DNA from 2 places in the Streptomyces sp. NPDC039424 genome. Region 1 is predicted to be linked to the other one. Evidence: predicted binding sites of a transcription regulator. Region 1 holds the regulator's gene; the other holds the start of a gene.
The links. Region 1 encodes HspR, which represses chaperone genes until heat shock. Its sites were predicted from a motif close to TTGAGNNNNNNNNNCTCAA; they were not measured.

Region 1 (10,614 bases):
GCGAACTTGACGCCCGCGATGTGCAGCAGCTCGGCGAAGGCCTTGGTGGTCTTCTTGGCGCGGTCCTCCAGGGCGCCGGCGCAGCCGACCCAGTACAGGTACTCGACCTCGGACAGGTCCTCGATGTCCTTGCCGACGACCGGGACCTCGAAGTCGACCTCCTTGGTCCACTCCAGGCGCTGCTTCTTCGCCAGGCCCCAGGGGTTGCCCTTCTTCTCCAGGTTCTTGAGCATCGTGCCGGCCTCGGAGGGGAAGGCACTCTCGATCATGACCTGGTAGCGGCGCATGTCGACGATGTGGTCGACGTGCTCGATGTCGACCGGGCACTGCTCGACGCAGGCGCCGCAGGTGGTGCAGGACCACAGGACGTCCGGGTCGATGACGCCGTTCTCCTCGGCGGTGCCGATGAGCGGGCGTTCGGCCTCGGCCAGCGCTGCCGCGGGCACCGAGGCGAGCTGCTCCTCGGACGCCTTCTCCTCGCCCTCCATGGTCTTGCCGCCGCCGGCGAGCAGGTAGGGCGCCTTGGCGTGGGCGTGGTCCCGCAGCGACATGATCAGCAGCTTGGGCGACAGCGGCTTGCCCGTGTTCCAGGCGGGGCACTGCGACTGGCAGCGACCGCACTCCGTGCACGTCGAGAAGTCCAGCAGGCCCTTCCAGGAGAACTGCTCGACCTGGGAGACGCCGAAGACGTCGTCGTCACCGGGGTCGGTGAAGTCGATCGGCTTGCCGCCCGAGGTCATCGGCAGCAGGCCGCCCAGGGAGGTCTCGCCGGTGGCGTTGCGCTTGAACCAGATGTTGGGGAAGGCCAGGAAGCGGTGCCAGGCGATGCCCATGTCGGTCCGCAGCGAGACCACGATCATCCAGATGAAGGAGGTCGCGATCTTCAGCCCGGCGAAGAAGTAGCTGAGGTTCTGGAGCGTGGAGACGTCCATGCCGCCCAGCCACTTGACGACCGGGTACGAGATGAAGAACGAGGCCTCGTAGCCGTCCACATGGTGCTGGGCACCCTCCAGGGCGTGCAGCATGAAGATGCAGACGCCGACGATGAGGATGACTGTCTCGACGAAGTACGCCTGGCCGAAGTTGGAGCCGGCGAAGCGGGACTTGCGGCCCGGCTTGCCCGGCTTGCTCAGCTGCCGGATGACGATCAGGGCGAGGATGCCGAGCACCGTCATCGTGCCGATGAACTCGACGTACACGTTGTAGGGCGCCCAGTCGCCGATGACCGGGATGAGCCAGTCGGCCTTGAACAGCTGCCCGAACGCGTTGACGATCGTCAGCAGCAGGGTGAAGAAGCCGATCGCCACGAACCAGTGCGCCACGCCGATGACGCCCCAGCGGTTCATTCGGGTGTGGCCCAGGAACTCCCGCACCACGGTCAGGGTGCGCTGATACGGGTTGTCGGTACGGACCCCGGCCGGCACCGGCTGGCCCAGTCGCATGAAGTTGTAGATCTGCAGGAGGGCGCGGCCGAACAGTGCCACGCCGACCACGATCAGGACCAGCGACACGATGATCGCGGCGAGTTGCATTGGGGCTCCTGAGGCGGCCTCGAAATTACTAAGCGGTAACTTATGCAGTCCGTCTGAGACTACCCCCATCTTCCGTCGGGATGCAGCCGTGCGCGGGGTGATATGGGTCGCTGAGGCGTGCCTGACCAAGGGGCTGAGCGGGGCGGATGCGGGACGGATGCGGGACGGAATCCCCGGCTCGCTCGGCCCGTGGGCAACCCGATCGTGTTATTCATCCCGAATTGCTACATTCAGGCCTAATTTATAGCCGTGCTCTATGGGATCCTCGCCGCCACCACCGCCCTCCTCCTGACCGCCGTGCTCGCGGCGCTGCTCAGGGGCCCCGTCCTGCGGGCCGGGATCCTCGACCGGCGGCGGCAGCGGCCCACACCGCTGTTCGGGGGGCTGGCCGTCGTGCTGGTCACCTCTCTCGTCGCCGGGACGGGGCAGTGGACGCGGGTCGCGCGGCTGGGCGACGGGGTCGCGGAGCTGCTGGTCGCCGGGGCCGGGGTCGCCGCGCTCGGACTGGTCGCCGACCTGTGGCGGCTGCGGGCCCGGGTCCTGGTCGCCGGTACGGCGGTGGCGGCGGCCTGTGTGGTGCCGTACCAGGGGACGGGGGTGCTCGCCGGGATGCTCGCGGTGGTCTGGATCACCTTCGTCACCCTCGCCTTCCGTGCGCTCGACCACGCCGACGGGCTCGCCGGGACGGTCGGGGTGGTCACCGCCTTCGGGGTGGGCGTGTGCGCGGCGGCCGAGGTGATGGACGGACTGGCGGTGCTGCTGAGCGTGCTCGCCGCCGCCCTCACGGGCTTCCTCATGCACAACTGGCATCCCGCGCGGATCGGGCTCGGCGCCTGCGGATCGCTGTTCACCGGATTCCTGCTCGCCTCCGCCGCTGTTTTCACCCGGGCGGGGTACCCGCTCGGATCCAGCGCGCGGGTGCTGTTCCCGCTCACCGCCGTCGCCACCGCGGACGTGGTCCTCGTGGTCGTCTCACGGCTGGCGGCCCGGCGGTCGCTGCTGCGCGGCGGGCCGGACCACCTCGCCCACCGGCTGCGGCGGCTCGGGCTCACCCCGCAGGGGGCCACCGTGCTGCTGGGTGCCGGGGCCTTCTCGGCGGTGCTCGCCGGGGTGCTCGTGCACAGCGGGTGGGCGGGGGAAGGAGCCGTGCTGGGGGTGGTCGGCGGGGCCTCCGCGGTCGTTCTGGGACTGCTCCGGGTGCCCGCCTACGGGGTGCGGCGCAGGACATCCACGCAGGTCACAGGGCAGTTGCGTGTAAGGAACGGATAAGAGTTGAGTCTGGTTCACTCATGTCTGTTGACCCAGCGGGCCGCCTCATGCACACTTGAGCCTGTTCCACTCAAGTCAGCTGGAGGAATTCACCATGGCACGTGCGGTCGGCATCGACCTGGGCACGACTAACTCCGTCGTCAGCGTTCTGGAGGGCGGCGAGCCCACCGTCATCACCAACGCCGAGGGTGCCAGGACCACGCCGTCCGTCGTCGCCTTCGCCAAGAACGGCGAGGTGCTGGTCGGCGAGGTCGCCAAGCGCCAGGCGGTCACCAACGTGGACCGGACCATCCGTTCGGTGAAGCGTCACATGGGCACCGACTGGAAGATCGAGCTCGACGGCAAGCCCTTCAACCCGCAGCAGATCTCCGCCTTCATCCTGCAGAAGCTGAAGCGGGACGCCGAGTCCTACCTGGGCGAGAAGGTGACCGACGCGGTCATCACCGTCCCGGCGTACTTCAACGACTCCGAGCGCCAGGCGACGAAGGAGGCCGGCGAGATCGCCGGTCTGAACGTCCTGCGTATCGTCAACGAGCCCACCGCGGCCGCCCTGGCGTACGGCCTGGACAAGGACGACCAGACGATCCTCGTCTTCGACCTCGGTGGCGGCACCTTCGACGTGTCCCTGCTGGAGATCGGCGACGGCGTCGTCGAGGTGAAGGCCACCAACGGTGACAACCACCTCGGTGGTGACGACTGGGACCAGCGCGTCGTCGACTACCTGGTCAAGCAGTTCGCCAGCGGCCACGGCGTGGACCTCGGCAAGGACAAGATGGCCCTCCAGCGCCTCCGCGAGGCCGCTGAGAAGGCGAAGATCGAGCTGTCCTCGTCCACCGAGACCTCGATCAACCTGCCCTACATCACCGCCTCCGCCGAGGGCCCGCTGCACCTGGACGAGAAGCTCACCCGGGCCCAGTTCCAGCAGCTGACCGCGGACCTGCTGGAGCGCTGCAAGACGCCGTTCCACAACGTCATCAAGGACGCCGGCATCTCGATCAACGAGATCGACCACGTCGTCCTGGTCGGCGGCTCCACCCGTATGCCCGCCGTCGCCGAGCTCGTGAGGGAGCTGACCGGCGGCAAGGAGGCCAACAAGGGTGTGAACCCGGACGAGGTCGTCGCCATCGGCGCCTCGCTCCAGGCCGGTGTCCTCAAGGGTGAGGTCAAGGACGTCCTGCTCCTCGACGTGACCCCGCTGTCCCTCGGTATCGAGACCAAGGGCGGCATCATGACCAAGCTCATCGAGCGCAACACCACGATCCCGACCAAGCGGTCCGAGATCTTCACCACGGCCGAGGACAACCAGCCGTCCGTGCAGATCCAGGTCTACCAGGGCGAGCGCGAGATCGCGGCCTACAACAAGAAGCTCGGCATGTTCGAGCTGACCGGTCTGCCGCCGGCGCCGCGTGGCGTCCCGCAGATCGAGGTCTCCTTCGACATCGACGCCAACGGCATCATGCACGTCACGGCGAAGGACCTCGGCACCGGCAAGGAGCAGAAGATGACCGTCACCGGCGGCTCCTCGCTCCCGAAGGACGAGGTCGACCGGATGCGCCAGGAGGCCGAGAAGTACGCGGAGGAGGACCACGCCCGCCGCGAGGCCGCCGAGACCCGCAACCAGGGCGAGCAGCTCGTCTACCAGACCGAGAAGTTCCTCAAGGACAACGAGGACAAGGTCCCGGGCGAGATCAAGACCGAGGTCGAGGCCGCGATCGCCGAGCTGAAGGAAACGCTCAAGGGCGAGGACACCGCCGAGATCCGCACGGCCACCGAGAAGGTCGCGGCCGTCTCGCAGAAGCTCGGCCAGGCCATGTACGCCGACGCCCAGGGCGCCCAGGCCGCCGGCGGCGAGTCCGCCGGTGCCGGTGAGGCCAAGGCCGACGACGACGTGGTGGACGCCGAGATCGTCGACGACGAGCGCAAGGACGGTGCCGCGTGACGGAGGAGACCCCGGGCTTCGAGGAGAAGCCCGACGTCCCCTCCGGCGCCACCCCTGACGACGCCGAGCCGAAGGCCGCCTCCTCCTCCGCGGAGGAGCAGGCGGCCCCGGCCGGGGACGCGAGCCAGACAGCGGGTCTGGTGGCCCAGCTGGACCAGGTGCGCACCGCGCTCGGTGAGCGCACCGCGGACCTCCAGCGCCTCCAGGCCGAGTACCAGAACTACCGCCGACGCGTCGAGCGCGACCGGATCACGGTCAAGGAGATCGCCATCGCGAACCTCCTGACCGAGCTCCTGCCCGTGCTGGACGACATCGGCCGCGCCCGGGAACACGGCGAGCTCGTCGGCGGCTTCAAGTCCGTCGCGGAGTCGCTGGAGACCGTCGCGGCCAAGATGGGCCTGCAGCAGTTCGGCAAGGAGGGCGAGCCCTTCGACCCGACGATCCACGAGGCCCTGATGCACAGCTACGCGCCGGACGTCACCGAGACCACGTGCGTGGCGATCCTCCAGCCCGGGTATCGCATCGGCGAGCGCACCATCCGCCCCGCGCGGGTGGCCGTGGCCGAACCGCAGCCCGGCGCGCAGACGGTGAAGACGGATTCGTCCGATTCCGCCGAGCCGGCCGACGACAAGGAGAGCGGTGGCCCGGACGAGGGCTGAGCTTGAACCGACAGGGAAGGAGGGGCGTCGAGGATGAGCACCAAGGACTTCATCGAGAAGGACTACTACAAGGTCCTCGGCGTCCCCAAGGACGCCACCGAGGCAGAGATCAAGAAGGCGTACCGGAAGCTCGCCCGCGAGTTCCACCCGGACGCCAACAAGGGCAACGCCAAGGCCGAGGAGCGCTTCAAGGAGATCTCCGAGGCGAACGACGTCCTCGGAGACCCCAAGAAGCGCAAGGAGTACGACGAGGCGCGCACCCTCTTCGGCAACGGCGGCTTCCGCCCGGGGCCGGGCGCGGGCGGCGGCTCGTTCAACTTCGACCTCGGTGACCTCTTCGGAGGCGGCGGCGGAGGCGGAGGCGGCGGTGCCCAGGCCGGCGGTTTCGGCGGCGGCTTCGGTGACGTCCTGGGGGGCCTGTTCAACCGGGGCGGCACCGCGGGCCCGCGGACGCAGCCCCGGCGCGGCCAGGACATCGAGTCCGAGGTCACGCTGAGCTTCACGGAGGCCATCGAGGGCGCCACGGTGCCCCTCAGGATGTCCTCCCAGTCGCCGTGCAAGGCCTGCTCCGGCACCGGCGACAAGAACGGCACACCGCGCGTGTGCCCGACCTGCGTCGGCACCGGCCAGGTGGCCAGGGGTTCCGGGGGAGGCTTCTCCCTCACCGACCCCTGCCCCGACTGCAAGGGCCGCGGTCTGATCGCCGAGCACCCCTGCCTGGAGTGCAAGGGCAGTGGCCGCGCCAAGTCGTCCAGGACCATGCAGGTCCGCATCCCCGCCGGCGTCACCGACGGGCAGCGCATCCGGCTGCGCGGCAAGGGCGCGCCCGGCGAACGGGGCGGCCCGGCGGGCGACCTGTACGTGGTCGTGCACGTCGGCGAGCACCCGGTGTTCGGCCGCAGGGGCGACAACCTCACGGTGACCGTCCCGGTGACGTTCGCCGAGGCGGCCCTCGGCGGCGAGGTCCGGGTCCCGACCCTCGGCGGCCCCGCCGTCACGCTGAAGCTGCCGCCGGGCACGCCCAACGGCCGCACCATGCGGGCGCGGGGCAAGGGCGCGGTCCGCAAGGACGGCACCCGCGGCGACCTGCTGGTCACCGTCGAGGTGAGTGTCCCGAAGGACCTGTCGGGGAAGGCTCGTGACGCGCTCGAGGCGTATCGCGAGGCGACCGCGGGCGAGGACCCGCGGGCGGTGCTGTTCGAGGCTGCGAAGGGAGCTTGAGAGTGATGGACGGCCGTCGGCGTAACCCGTACGAACTGACCGAGGAGACTCCGGTCTACGTCATCTCGGTGGCGGCCCAGCTCTCCGGCCTGCACCCGCAGACGCTGCGTCAGTACGACCGCCTGGGCCTGGTCTCCCCCGACCGCACCGCCGGCCGGGGCCGCCGCTACTCGGCCCGCGACATCGAACTGCTCCGGCAGGTGCAGCAGTTGTCGCAGGACGAGGGCATCAACCTGGCCGGCATCAAGCGCATCATCGAACTGGAGAACCAGGTCGCCGCCCTTCAGTCCCGCGTCGCGGAGATGGAGGCGGCCCTGGACGGCGCGGCGGCCGCGATGCGCCAGCGCGAGGCCGCCGTGCACGCCTCCTACCGGCGGGACCTGGTCCCGTACCAGGAGGTGCAGCAGACCAGCGCGCTGGTCGTGTGGCGGCCGAAGCGGCAGCAGTCGGCGGACTGACGCGCACCCGCCGTGGAAAGGGCCCGGAGGAGACTCCGGGCCCTTTCGCGTGCGGTCGCTAGCGGGCGACCATGAACTCCACCGAGGAACTCTGCGCACTCGTGCGCCCATAGGCGTCCACGGCGTACACGGTGGCGACGCACGGGCCGTTGTAGGGCGGGGTCCACGCGATGGAGCCCGTCGTGGACAGCCGGACGCCGCTGTCGCCGCAGGCGCCCTCGATCTCCCAGGAGTAGCCCTGGAGCGCCCGTCCCTCGTCACCGTCGCCGGGCTCGGCCGTGACCGTGATGGGGAACCGCGTGCCGCCCGCGGACTCCAGCGTCAGCTTCGGCGCGGCGGGCCCGGTGGCGGTGGCCGGGGAGAGCCGGTCGACGACCGCCTCCTTGGAGGGCACGGAATCGGCGCCCGCGCCGTCGACGGCGGCGACGTAGTAGTACGCCTTGCCCTTCGGGGCGGAGGTGTCCTCGTAGGAGGCCGACGAGGTGCTGCCCAGGAGGGACCAGGCCTCGAACTCGTGGGTACGGCGGTAGACGCGGTACCCGGTGACGTCGGCGCTGTCGGCGGCGGTCCACGTCAGGGTGGTGGAGGCGTCCGCGGGCGTGCCCTGGAGGGCGGTCGGGGCGGGCACGGCGGACGCGGCGGGGCGGGTCGCCTGCGCCGGGGCGGAGACCGGGGAGCTGTTGCCGGCGGCGTCGACCGCGTGCACCGTGTACGCGTACGGCGCCCCCACCTCGGCGTAGGGGTCGGTGTACGACGTGCCCGACAGGTACTCGGGGCCGTCCGGGTCCGGCTCCCCCTTGCGCGAACTCGTCAGCTCGTAGTGGTCGACGTCCTTCGACGAGGACGCCTGCCAGGTGACGGAGACGCCCGCGGTGGTGCCCACCGCGGTCACATCGGTGACCTGTGCGGGAGCGGTGCGGTCGGCGGTGGTGACGGGCTGGTCGGCGGAGCCCGACGAGGTGTTGCCGGCCTTGTCGTAGGCGCGGACCTCGTAGTAGTAGGTCTCGCCGGTCGCCGGGACGGTGGAGTCGGTGTACGAGGCCGAGGTGGTCGTGGCGAGGGGCTTGCTGCCGAAGGACGTGCCCTTCGGGCGGCGGTAGACCTTGTATCCCGCGAGGTCCATCTCCTTGTTCTTCGACCAGGTCAGCTTGGCCTTGCCGGTCGCCGCGTCGTACGAGGCGGAAGTCCCCGCCGGGGCCAGCGGCTTGACCTTGTCCACGTCGGCCGAGGTGCGCGGCTTGTAGGTGAAGGAGACGTCCGCCCGGCCCGTGAAGTTGACGAAGTCGACGCGCAGGGTGTGCTTGCCGGAGGGGACGGTGACGTCGGCGGTCTTCTTCTGGGTCGTCGAGACGTTCTTCCAGAGGTCGACCTTGCGGGTGCCGTCCAGATAGACGCGGATGCCGTCCTGGGCGGCGGCGGAGAGCGTGAAGGGGCCGCCGGAGCCGAAGTCCCGCGTCACGCTCCAGCGGACGCCGAAGTTGTCCTTGGGCAGGCCGGAGGCGGGGGCGCCGGTGCCCCAGTCCTGGTCGATCGCGCTGTCGCAGTCGGTCTTCTTCGGAGTGCCCGAAAAGCTGGTGTTCGCGTAGAACTTCCGGGTGTAGACCGGTGACGCGCAGCTCGCGGCGGCGGCGGGTGCGGCGACGGCGGCGAGCAAACCCCCGGCGGTGGCTAGCACGACGGCGGTCGCGGTCGCGGCGGTCGTGCGTCTGGCTGGCTTCATTCGTTCCTCTGCTCGGGTCGGTCCGACGACTCGGTGGGCGTTCGCGTCGTCGGCGATCACGACTCGCGAGGAAAGGACTTGGTTGTACGGATCTTTACCCGCGCGTGAACTGCTGTTGGGTGAAGGGTCCGTAAAGGGCGTTTGGAGATGGTTCCCCTGGGCCTTCACAGGGGCAGCGGAGCGTGGTGTTGCGCACTCGTTAAGTGATTCGTCTTGACGCCGGTGGTGGCCGCCGCGTTGGCTTTTCAGTCATCTGGGTGGCATTGGAGCCCCCCCGTCCCGAACGCACCTGAAGTGAGCCCCCGAATGCGTCGTATTGCCATGACCGTGGCCGCGTCCACGATGACCCTCTCGCTCGCCGGCTGCGGTGTGCTGAACGCGACGGGGGACTCGAGTGACGCAAGCCCGACCAAGGGCAACGACATCACGGTGGGCGTCCTGATGCCGGAGAAGACGAACACGCGGTACGCGGACTTCGACTACCCCAACATCCAGCGGCGGATCTCCGAGCTCACCAAGAAGCAGGGCAAGACCGAGTACGCGAACGCGAACGCGAAGTCGACGACGCAGGTCTCCCAGATGGAGAAGATGATCGACGACAAGGTCGACGTCATCATCCTCGACGCCGTCGACGCGCACGCCATCGCGTCCACCGTGAAGAAGGCCAAGGAGGCGGGCATCCCGGTCATCGCCTACGACCGGCTGGCCGAGGGCCCGATCGACGCGTACGTCTCCTTCGACAACGAGCTCGTCGGCGAGGTGCAGGCCCGCACCCTGCTGGAGGCGCTGGGCTCGAACGTCGACACCTCCGACAAGGTCGTCATGGTGAACGGCTCGCCCACCGACCCGAACGCCAAGCAGTTCAAGGAGGGCGCGCTCTCCGAGCTCAACGGCAAGGTGACCGTCGCCGAGTCCTTCGACACCGACAAGTGGGACCCCGTGATCGCCCAGTCCGAGATGGCCAAGGCGATCAACTCGATCGGCAAGGACAACATCGCCGCCGTCTACTCCGCCAACGACGCCATGGCCGGGGGCATAGTCAAGGCGTTCAACGCCGCGGGCATCACCGATCTGCCGCCCATCACCGGTCAGGACGCGGAGCTGGCGGCGGTGCAGCGGGTCGTCTCCGGCGAGCAGTACATGAGCGTCTACAAGCCCTACCCGGACGAGGCCGAGGCCGCCGCCGAGATGGCCGTCGCCAAGATCCAGGGCAGGGACATCCAGTTCGACGCCCTCACCCGCGACAAGGTCGACAGCCCCACCAACAAGGACATCCCGTCCCAGCTGGTCACGGTGAACGCGCTGACCAGGAAGACCATCAAGAGCACCGTCATCGAGGACGGCATCTACGACGTGTCCGACATCTGCACGGCCAAGTACAAGGCGGACTGCGCGGCGATCGGCCTGAAGTAGGCGGCCTCCCGCCCGGGCGCCCGGCGTGGAGGACCTGTGGAGGGCCGGACACAGGTCGCTCCATGATCGCCCGGTGGCCTAGGATCACTCCCCGTCATGTCATGAACACGGGGGAAGGTGTGGTCCGTTGAACGGCGGTATACGGCTGCGTACGCGCGGCGCGGTCACCGGGTTGACTCTGTCGCTGGCGCTGCTGACCGGTTGCGGCGGAGGGGACTCCGAGGACGGGTCCGGTGGGCCCGCGAAGGCGGGAGGCCCGGAGTCGACCGCGGGCGCGGCCGAGAAGGGGCCGGCCTACCGAGGGCCCGCGCTGCCCGGCTTCGCCCGGAAGGCGGCGTGGAGCCTGTCCGCCGGCGGGGGTTCCGCCCCCGGAGTCCTCGACCTCGGTACGACCCTGCTGTTC
Region 2 (10,614 bases), on a different contig from region 1:
CTGCCGGCGGGGTGGTCGTACTACACGATGTGGCAGTACACCTCGTCCGGGCCGACGGTCGGGGACCACGACAGGTTCAACGGGGCCCTGGACCGGGTGGTCGCCCTCGCGAACGGCTGACGTACGGGCCTACGGCGAAGGCCCGGGCCTCCCTCACGGGACCCGGGCCTCGCCTCTCCGGCAGCGTCCGTCACGCCGCCACCGGAACCTCCGGCGTCGCGTCGCTCGTGGCGGGCGCGAGCGCCAGCTCCAGGACCTGGCGCACATCGGTCACGGCGTGGACGTCGAGCCTGTCCAGCACCTCGGCCGGGACGTCGTCCAGGTCGGGCTCGTTGCGCTTGGGGATGATGACGGTGGTCACCCCGGCGCGGTGCGCGGCGAGGAGCTTCTGCTTCACGCCGCCGATGGGCAGCACGCGACCGGTCAGGGAGACCTCGCCGGTCATCGCCACGTCCGTGCGGACCAGTCGGCCGGACAGGAGCGAGGCCAGGGCCGTCGTCATCGTGATGCCGGCGCTCGGGCCGTCCTTCGGGACCGCGCCCGCCGGGAAGTGGATGTGCACGCCCCGGTCCTTCAGGTCGGCGACGGGCAGCTCCAGCTCGGCGCCGTGGGAGCGGAGGAAGCTCAGGGCGATCTGCGCGGACTCCTTCATCACGTCGCCCAGCTGACCGGTGAGGGTCAGGCCCGCCGCGCCCGTCTCGGGGTCCGCGAGGGACGCCTCGACGAACAGGACGTCGCCGCCCGCGCCGGTGACCGCCAGACCGGTGGCGACACCGGGGACGGCGGTGCGGCGCTCGGCCGGGTCCTGGGCGGACTCGGGCACATGGTGCGGCCGGCCGATCAGGCCGCGCAGGTCGCCGTCGCGGACGGTGAACGGCAGCTCCCGCTCGCCCAGTTCGTGCTGGGCCGCGACCTTGCGCAGCAGCCGGGCGATCGACCGCTCCAGGTTGCGCACGCCCGCCTCACGCGTGTACTCGCCGGCGAGCTTGCGCAGCGCGCTCTCGTCGAGGGTGACCTCGTCCTTGTCCAGACCCGCCCGGTCCAGCTGGCGCGGGAGCAGGTGGTCGCGGGCGATGACGACCTTCTCGTCCTCGGTGTAGCCGTCCAGGCGGACCAGCTCCATGCGGTCGAGCAGGGCCTCCGGGATGGCCTCCAGGACGTTGGCCGTGGCCAGGAAGACCACGTCCGACAGGTCCAGCTCCACCTCCAGGTAGTGGTCCCGGAAGGTGTGGTTCTGGGCCGGGTCGAGGACCTCCAGGAGGGCCGCCGCCGGGTCGCCGCGGAAGTCGGAGCCGACCTTGTCGATCTCGTCCAGCAGGACGACCGGGTTCATCGAACCGGCCTCCTTGATCGCTCGGACGATCCGGCCGGGCAGCGCGCCGACGTACGTACGCCGGTGGCCGCGGATCTCGGCCTCGTCGCGGACGCCGCCGAGGGCGACGCGGACGAACTTGCGGCCCATGGCGTGCGCGACGGACTCGCCGAGCGAGGTCTTGCCGACGCCGGGCGGGCCCACCAGGGCCAGGACGGCACCGCCGCGCCGGCCGCCGATCACACCCAGGCCGCGGTCGCCGCGCCGCTTGCGCACCGCCAGGTACTCGGTGATCCGCTCCTTGACGTCCTCCAGGCCCGCGTGTTCGGCGTCCAGGATCGCCTTGGCGCCCTGGATGTCGTACGCGTCCTCGGTGCGCTCGTTCCACGGCAGTTCGAGGACCGTGTCGAGCCAGGTGCGGATCCAGGAACCCTCGGGCGACTGGTCGCTCGCCCGCTCCAGCTTGTCGACCTCCTTCAAGGCCGCCTCGCGGACCTTCTCGGGCAGGTCGGCGGCCTCGACGCGGGCGCGGTAGTCGTCGGACTCCTCGCCGTCCTTCTCACCGTTCAGCTCGCGCAGTTCCTTGCGGACGGCCTCCAGCTGACGGCGCAGCAGGAACTCCCGCTGCTGCTTGTCGACACCCTCCTGGACGTCCTTGGCGATGGTCTCGGCCACGTCCTGTTCGGCGAGGTGGTCGCGCAGCTGCTGGGTGGCGAGCTTCAGACGGGCGACCGGGTCGGCCGTCTCCAGCAGTTCGACCTTCTGGTCGGTGGTCAGGAAGGGCGAGTAGCCGGAGTTGTCGGCGAGGGCGGAGACCTCGTCGATGGCCTGGACGCGGTCCACGACCTGCCAGGCGCCGCGCTTCTTCAGCCAGCTGGTGGCGAGCGCCTTGTACTCCTTGACGAGTTCGGCGACCTGGCCCGGCAGCGGCTCGGGCACGCTCTCGTCGATGCGCGTGCCCTCGACCCACAGCGCCGCGCCCGGCCCGGTGGTCCCCGCGCCGATCCGCACCCGGCCGCGCCCGCGGATCAGGGCTCCCGGGTCTCCGTCGGCGAGCCGGCCGACCTGCTCGACCGTGCCCAGCACGCCCGTCTTGGCGTACGTCCCCTCGATGCGCGGCACCAGCAGCACCTTGGGCTTCCCCGGCTCCGTCCGGGCGGCGGCCTGCGCGGCCTCCACCGCGGCCCGCACCTCGGAGTCGCTCAGGTCCAGCGGGACCACCATCCCGGGCAGCACTACCTCGTCGTCGAGCGGCAGCACAGGCAGGGCGAGTGGTGTGGACGCCGTGGACTCAGCAGTCATGATCTCCCCTTCGGCAGTCAAATTGAGCTATGCCGACTCAATGCTCATGAGCCTCCGATTGATTCCCCAAGGGGTGTTCGCTCTCAGCGATCATCAACGGAACCGTTGACGCGATCACGGGGGGCACCGCGCGATCCCTCTCAAAAGCAGTTGCGGCCCGCCCCGGCATTCCCCGTACCGTCCCCGCGTGACCGACACCGCGACGCTGCTCGCCGCCTACGACGCCCAGATACGCGCCACGCCGCCCGCGCCGCCGCCGGGCGTCACGCACGAGTACGACGGCAGGCTGCTGCGGGTCGTAGGCGGGTTCCGCGGCTTCCTCGGCACGCCGCCCGACCTGGGTCTGCGGGGGCGGGAGCTGGACGAGCTGATCGCGCGGCAGCGGGACTTCTTCGCGGCGCGCGGGGAGGCCGTGGAGTGGAAGGTCCGCGGCCACGACGCCCCGGCCGACCTGACCGATCGGCTGCGCGCGGCGGGCTTCGTACCGGAGGAGCAGGAGACGGTCCTGGTCGCTCCCGTGGCGGAACTGGCCGTACGGCGGCCCGTACCGCCGGAAGGTGTCACGCTGCGCCGGGTCACCGCCGAGGCCGACATGCGGCGGATCGCCGACATGCAGACGGTCGTCTGGGGTCAGGACATGAGCTGGCTCGCCGGGCACCTGTCCGGGCTGCTCGCCACCGCCCCGGACGATCTCTCCGTGCATGTCGCCGAGGCGGCCGGCGAGGTCGTCTGCGCGTCCTGGCTGTCCTTCCGCCCGGGCACCGAGTTCGCCGCTCTGCTGGGCGGTTCGACGCTCGCCGAGTGGCGCGGCAAGGGCCTCTACCGCGCCCTGGTGGCCATCCGCGCCGCCCTCGCCGCCGACCGCGGTGTCCGGTACCTGTACGTGGACGCCTCCGCCGACAGCGCGCCCGTCCTGCGGCGGCTGGGCTTCAGGGCGGTGACGACGACCACGCCGTACGTGTGGTCGCCGGGGCGGGAGTAGCCCGCATCGGTCCACGCGCGCGAGGTCAACGTCCCGGAGCGGAAGTACACCCACTTGCGCGTGCCCTAGAGGCAGGCGGCCCGGGTCAGGCGGTGCGGGCCCGCTGCGGGCGCCGGACCAGGGGCCAGCCCGCCACGCCTATGGCCAGGGAGATCAGGTGGCCCCAGTTGGTCATCGGGTCGGTGAAGGCGACCAGGTCGCTGACCAGTACGCCGCCGACCAGGACGAGGAGCGGCCAGCGCAGCCACGGGGTGAGCAGACCGGCCAGGGCGCCGACGCCGGCCGCCACGCCGAAACTGATGCCGTAGTCCAGGCGGTGCAGCGAGGTGTCCGGCAGGTGCCCGGCGAGGACGGCGAGCCCGACGGGCACCTCGGTCCCGAGGGTGGCCAGCACATGGCCGAGCAGGAAGATCCCGGCCGTGCGCGCGCCACCCGCCCGCCGCTCCAGCGCGGTCAGCACGAGCAGGAAGCCGAGCGCGTACGGCGACAGGATCCCGCCCGCGATCCACAGTGCGCTGGCCACCAGCACCAGCACGGGCGTGCGCACCAGGTGGGCGACGTCCGTGCTGGAGCCCTGGTGCAGGGCGTGCACGAGCGACGGGTCGGCGTACCTGGTGATCAGGGAGGTGACGACGAGCACGGCCGCGTAGCCGAAGGTGAACGGCGTGCCGGTGGGGGTGGGTAGCAGCCGCCAGGGGCGGAGGGCAGTGGCGCGGCGGGCGCGGGGCGGGGCCGGGTGGGCGGCCACGGGGTCCGGCGCGGTGGCCGGTCGGGCGGGCGCCGCGGAGCCGCGCTGGCGCGGCATTCCGTCCAGCAGGTCGGCGACCTCGGCGGTGGGTTCCACGGTGCGGCGCTCCTTCCGTCCCGCCCCACCCTTCGTGCCCCGTGCGTCGCTGTCTATGACCGACGCCACGCGAGTGCGGATTCACAGCAACCTCTGAGACTTCTTTCGCGTCCGCCCGGGCGCGACGGGCGTTAATTCCCGTGGCGGTGAAGCCCCGTTGGGGCAGGATGGCCCCATGACCGCCACCCACGACACGCCCGTGGTCCTGGATCGCCGCGAGGGCCCGTACGGCGAGGTGGTGCTGCGCCGCCACGGCGGGCTACTGCAGATCATCGCCAACGGCTGCTTCCTGATGGACACCTCCGACGGCCGCTCGGAGCGGCTGCTCGTCGACGCCGCGTACGGCGCCCTGGACGGCCGGCCGGAGCCGGACGTACTGATCGGCGGCCTGGGCGTCGGCTTCTCGCTCGCTCACGCCGCGGCCGATCCGCGCTGGGGCCGGATCACGGTCGTGGAGCGCGAGCGCGCCGTCGTCGACTGGCACCTCGACGGTCCCCTGTCCGAGCTCTCCGCCGCGGCGCTCGCCGACCCTCGTACCCGGATCGTGGAAGCCGACCTGATCAGATACGCCAATGAGACATGCGCCACGTACGACGCCCTGTGTCTGGACATCGACAACGGCCCCGGCTGGACCGTCACCGAGGGCAACGACGGCCTCTACTCGGCGTCCGGACTGGCAGGCTGCGCAAGGCTGTTGAGACCCGGCGGGGTACTCGCCGTGTGGTCGGCGAAACCCTCTCCGGAATTTGAAGGTAGCTTGCGGAATGCCGGGTTCCATCAGGTGCGTACCGAAGAGATCCCCGTTGCCCGGGGCGTTCCGGACGCCGTGCACCTCGCCGTACGCCCTGGATAGCGAGGGCGACGCGACTCCCCGTAATGTGCTTCCCTGACGCAGATCATTCAAGCGTCAATCGCAACCATGCGCAGACCGAGGAATCACCCCACTGGTTCCGGAAAGCACACTCAGGGGCGGGCGATGGAGCAGACACACACCTCCCACAACGGCGCGGCGGCGGCCACCCCAGGCGCGCAGCGCCGGGTCCTGGTGGTCGAGGACGACCCGACGATCGTCGACGCCATCGCGGCCCGGCTGCGCGCGGAGGGATTCCTCGTGCAAACCGCCGGAGACGGTCCGGCCGCCGTCGACACCGCCGAGGCCTGGCAGCCCGATCTGCTGATCCTCGACATCATGCTGCCCGGCTTCGACGGCCTGGAGGTCTGCCGCCGCGTGCAGGCCCAGCGGCCGGTGCCGGTACTGATGCTCACCGCGCGCGACGACGAGACCGACATGCTGGTCGGGCTCGGGGTCGGCGCCGACGACTACATGACCAAGCCGTTCTCGATGCGCGAGCTGGCCGCGCGGGTGCACGTGCTGCTGCGCCGGGTGGAGCGGGCCGCGGTCGCCGCGTCCACCCCGCGCTCGGGCATCCTGCGCCTGGGCGAGCTGGAGATCGACCACGCGCAGCGGCGCGTGCGGGTCCGCTCCGAGGACGTCCACCTCACGCCCACCGAGTTCGACCTGCTGGTGTGCCTGGCGAACACCCCGCGCGCGGTGCTCTCCCGGGAGCAGCTGCTGGCCGAGGTCTGGGACTGGGCGGACGCCTCCGGCACCCGGACCGTCGACAGCCACATCAAGGCGCTGCGCCGGAAGATCGGCGCCGAGCGGATCCGCACCGTGCACGGTGTGGGCTACGCCCTGGAGACCCCGACGCCATGAGCGACGGGCCGGCCGCACGGAGGGGCCCCGGGGATCCCTGGGGCGGCGTTCGCCCGTTCTCTATCAAGACCAAGCTGGGCGCGCTGGTCGTCATCTCGGTGCTGATCACGACCGGGCTGTCGATGATCGCGGTGCACACCAAGACGGAGCTCCGCTTCATCACGGTGTTCTCGATGATCGCCACACTGCTGATTACGCAGTTCGTGGCGCATTCGCTCACCGCGCCGCTGGACGAGATGAACACGGTGGCCCGGGCCATCTCGCACGGCGACTACACGCGCCGGGTGAGCGAGAGCCGCCGGGACGAGCTGGGCGACCTGGCCGAGACGATCAACGTCATGGCCGACGAGCTGGAGGCGCAGGACCTCCAGCGCAAGGAGCTGGTGGCGAACGTCTCCCACGAGCTGCGCACACCCATCGCGGGGCTGCGGGCGGTGCTGGAGAACGTCGTCGACGGCATCGCCGAGGCCGACCCCGAGACCATGCGGACGGCCCTGAAGCAGACGGAGCGTCTGGGACGTCTCGTGGAGACGCTCCTCGACCTGTCCCGGCTGGACAACGGCGTCGTACCGCTGCGCATGCGGCGCTTCGAGGTGTGGCCGTACCTCTCGGGCGTGCTGAAGGAGGCCAACATGGTCGCCTCCGCGCGCGCGGGCATCGCCTCCGGCTCCGGCAGCCACACCCGTACGGACGTCCATCTGCACCTCGACGTCTCCCCGCCGGAGCTGACCGCCCACGCGGACCCGGAGCGGATCCACCAGGTCGTGGCGAATCTCATCGACAACGCGGTCAAGCACAGCCCCCCGCACGGCCGGGTGACCGTGAAGGCCCGGCGCGGACCGCAGCCGGAGTCGCTGGAGCTGGAGGTCCTGGACGAGGGTCCCGGCATCCCCCGATCGGAGTGGCGCCGGGTCTTCGAGCGCTTCAACCGAGGCGCGGTACGCCGCCCCCACGGCCCCGGCAGCGACGGCGGCACGGGACTGGGCCTGGCGATCGCCCGCTGGGCGGTGGACCTGCACGGCGGCCGGATCGGCGTCGCCGAGTCCGCACGAGGCTGCCGGATCCTCGTCACCCTCCCCGGAGAACCCTCCGTACCGAACTGACCGCGCCCGCGGCCCCGGAGCCGTCCGCCCCGCCACGGCCGACCTCATCGGCACCCCCGCCCCCGTTGGCCCGGCGATCTCCACCCCGGCCGGATCGGTGTGGCTGAATCCGAGCGGAGTTGCCGGAAGCTCGTCACCCTTCCGGGAGAGCCTTCTGTGCCAAGTTGACGTAAAGTTCGAACCGGAGCCACAAGATCCACGAGTGTCCCGGCTGACGGACACGTGTGATCAGGGGGAGGCCCGCGCCGCGTCGCGCCCGGGTCCCGGCCGAGGTATCCCTTCCACAGGTGAACCACGCTTGTTTCCCGCCATATCAACCCCCGAAACACAGTTTTCGATGTGACTTACGCGACGATGAACGGGCCCGACCTGACCTTCGCGGTCTTGGAGGCGTAGCCTTTATTCCCGCTGTCCATCACCTTGTGAAGCGGAAGAGGGCGGTTGCCGCCGTGTCGCCACAGTCCCCCAGTAACTCGAGCATCTCCACCGACGACCAAGCCGGGAAGAACCCCGCTGCCGCGTTCGGTCCGAACGAGTGGCTCGTCGACGAGATCTATCAGCAGTACCTCCAGGACCCGAATTCGGTAGACCGCGCCTGGTGGGACTTCTTCGCCGATTACAAGCCGGGCGCCGCTCCGGCCGCACCGGCCCAGGCCGCGCCGGCGGCACCCGCCGCTCCCGCGCCTGCCCCGGCGCCCGCGAAGCCCGCTCCCGCCGCCCAGGCCCCGGCGCCCGCGAAGCCCGCCGCTGCGGCCGCCAAGCCGGCGCAGCCCGCCGCTCCGGCCGCCAAGCCCGTTCAGCCCGCGCAGCCGAAGGCGAAGGCCCAGCCCGCCGCCGAGCCCGCCGCGTCCGCGGACGGGCCGGAGTTCGTGACGCTGCGCGGCCCGTCCGCCGCGGTCGCCAAGAACATGAACGCCTCGCTGGATCTGCCGACCGCCACCTCGGTCCGCGCGGTCCCGGTGAAGCTGCTGTTCGACAACCGCATCGTCATCAACAACCACCTCAAGCGGGCCCGCGGCGGGAAGATCTCCTTCACGCACATCATCGGCTACGCGATGGTGCAGGCCATCAAGGCCATGCCCTCGATGAACTGGTCGTTCGGCGAGAAGGACGGCAAGCCGACCCTCGTCAAGCCGCCGCACGTCAACCTCGGCCTGGCCATCGACCTGGTGAAGCCCAACGGCGACCGCCAGCTGGTCGTGGCCGCCATCAAGAAGGCCGAGACGCTGAACTTCTTCGAGTTCTGGCAGGCCTACGAGGACATCGTCCGCCGCGCCCGCGACGGCAAGCTGACGATGGACGACTTCACCGGCGTCACGGTCTCCCTGACCAACCCGGGCGGCCTCGGCACGGTCCACTCCGTGCCGCGTCTGATGCCCGGCCAGTCGGTCATCATGGGCGTCGGCTCCATGGACTACCCGGCGGAGTTCCAGGGCACCTCCCAGGACACCCTGAACAAGCTCGGCGTCTCGAAGGTCATGACGCTCACGTCGACCTACGACCACCGGGTGATCCAGGGCGCCGCCTCCGGCGAGTTCCTCCGCCAGGTCGCGAACCTCCTGCTCGGCGAGAGCGGCTTCTACGACGACATCTTCGAGGCGCTGCGCATCCCCTACGAGCCGGTCCGCTGGCTCAAGGACATCGACGCCAGCCACGACGACGACGTCACCAAGGCCGCCCGCGTCTTCGAGCTGATCCACTCCTACCGGGTCCGCGGCCACGTCATGGCCGACACCGACCCGCTGGAGTACCGCCAGCGCAAGCACCCCGACCTCGACATCGTCGAGCACGGCCTCACGCTCTGGGACCTGGAGCGCGAGTTCGCCGTCGGCGGCTTCGCCGGCAAGTCGATGATGAAGCTGCGCGACATCCTCGGCGTGCTGCGCGACTCGTACTGCCGCACCACCGGCATCGAGTTCATGCACATCCAGGACCCCAAGCAGCGCAAGTGGATCCAGGACCGTGTGGAGCGCCCGCACTCCAAGCCGGAGCGCGAGGAGCAGCTGCGCATCCTGCGCCGCCTGAACGCGGCGGAGGCCTTCGAGACCTTCCTGCAGACGAAGTACGTCGGCCAGAAGCGCTTCTCCCTGGAGGGCGGCGAGTCCGTCATCCCGCTGCTCGACGCGGTACTGGACAGCGCGGCCGAGTCGCGTCTGGACGAGGTCGTCATCGGCATGGCCCACCGCGGCCGGCTCAACGTCCTCGCCAACATCGTCGGCAAGTCCTACGCGCAGATCTTCCGCGAGTTCGAGGGCAACCTCGACCCGAAGTCGATGCACGGCTCCGGCGACGTGAAGTACCACCTGGGCGCCGAGGGCACCTTCACCGGCCTGGACGGCGAGCAGATCAAGGTCTCGCTCGTGGCCAACCCCTCGCACCTGGAGGCGGTGGACCCGGTCCTGGAGGGCGTCGCCCGCGCCAAGCAGGACATCATCAACAAGGGCGGTACGGACTTCACGGTCCTGCCGGTGGCGATCCACGGCGACGCGGCCTTCGCGGGCCAGGGCGTGGTGGCCGAGACCCTGAACATGTCGCAGCTGCGCGGCTACCGCACCGGCGGCACGGTCCACATCGTCATCAACAACCAGGTCGGCTTCACCGCGGCCCCCGAGTCCTCGCGTTCCTCGATGTACGCGACGGACGTGGCCCGCATGATCGAGGCCCCGATCTTCCACGTGAACGGCGACGACCCGGAGGCCGTGGTCCGCGTCGCGCGGCTCGCCTTCGAGTTCCGTCAGGCGTTCAACAAGGACGTGGTGATCGACCTCATCTGCTACCGCCGCCGCGGTCACAACGAGTCGGACAACCCGGCCTTCACCCAGCCGCTGATGTACGACCTGATCGACAAGAAGCGCTCGGTGCGCAAGCTCTACACCGAGTCCCTGATCGGTCGCGGCGACATCACCCTGGAAGAGGCCGAGCAGGCCCTGCAGGACTACCAGGGCCAGCTGGAGAAGGTCTTCACCGAGGTCCGCGAGGCGACCTCCCAGCCGCTCGCCCCGGACTTCCAGGAGCCGCAGGACGGCTTCCCGGTCGCGGTCAGCACGGCCGTGTCCACGGAGGTCGTCAAGCGCATCGCCGAGTCCCAGGTCAACATCCCCGACCACATCACCGTCCACCCGCGTCTGCTGCCGCAGCTGCAGCGCCGGGCGGCCATGGTCGAGGACGGCACGATCGACTGGGGCATGGGCGAGACCCTCGCCATCGGCTCGCTGCTCCTGGAGGGCACCCCGGTCCGCCTGGCGGGCCAGGACTCCCAGCGCGGCACCTTCGGCCAGCGGCACGCGGTCCTCATCGACCGTGAGACGGGCGAGGACTTCACCCCGCTGCTGTACCTCTCCGAGGACCAGGCCC

Region 2: the regulator HspR is predicted to act here: its motif matches at 2,637-2,655, upstream of lon (endopeptidase La).

The regions. Positions count from the first base shown of each region.
Region 1 is NZ_JBVKAI010000005.1:434,625-445,238, forward strand. Features, by position in the region: gene ACZ7L0_RS16375 ((Fe-S)-binding protein) at 1-1,532, opposite strand, end outside; gene ACZ7L0_RS16380 (MraY family glycosyltransferase) at 1,782-2,801, shown strand; gene dnaK (molecular chaperone DnaK) at 2,896-4,740, shown strand; gene grpE (nucleotide exchange factor GrpE) at 4,737-5,399, shown strand; gene dnaJ (molecular chaperone DnaJ) at 5,433-6,620, shown strand; gene ACZ7L0_RS16400 (heat shock protein transcriptional repressor HspR) at 6,626-7,078, shown strand; gene ACZ7L0_RS16405 (fibronectin type III domain-containing protein) at 7,137-8,798, opposite strand; gene ACZ7L0_RS16410 (sugar ABC transporter substrate-binding protein) at 9,105-10,211, shown strand; gene ACZ7L0_RS16415 (hypothetical protein) at 10,339-10,614, shown strand, end outside.
Region 2 is NZ_JBVKAI010000002.1:33,414-44,027, forward strand. Features, by position in the region: gene ACZ7L0_RS04940 (lysozyme) at 1-120, shown strand, start outside; gene lon (endopeptidase La) at 191-2,614, opposite strand; gene ACZ7L0_RS04950 (GNAT family N-acetyltransferase) at 2,802-3,596, shown strand; gene ACZ7L0_RS04955 (rhomboid-like protein) at 3,682-4,401, opposite strand; gene ACZ7L0_RS04960 (spermidine synthase family protein) at 4,616-5,293, shown strand; gene ACZ7L0_RS04965 (response regulator transcription factor) at 5,417-6,157, shown strand; gene ACZ7L0_RS04970 (HAMP domain-containing sensor histidine kinase) at 6,154-7,260, shown strand; gene ACZ7L0_RS04975 (multifunctional oxoglutarate decarboxylase/oxoglutarate dehydrogenase thiamine pyrophosphate-binding subunit/dihydrolipoyllysine-residue succinyltransferase subunit) at 7,710-10,614, shown strand, end outside.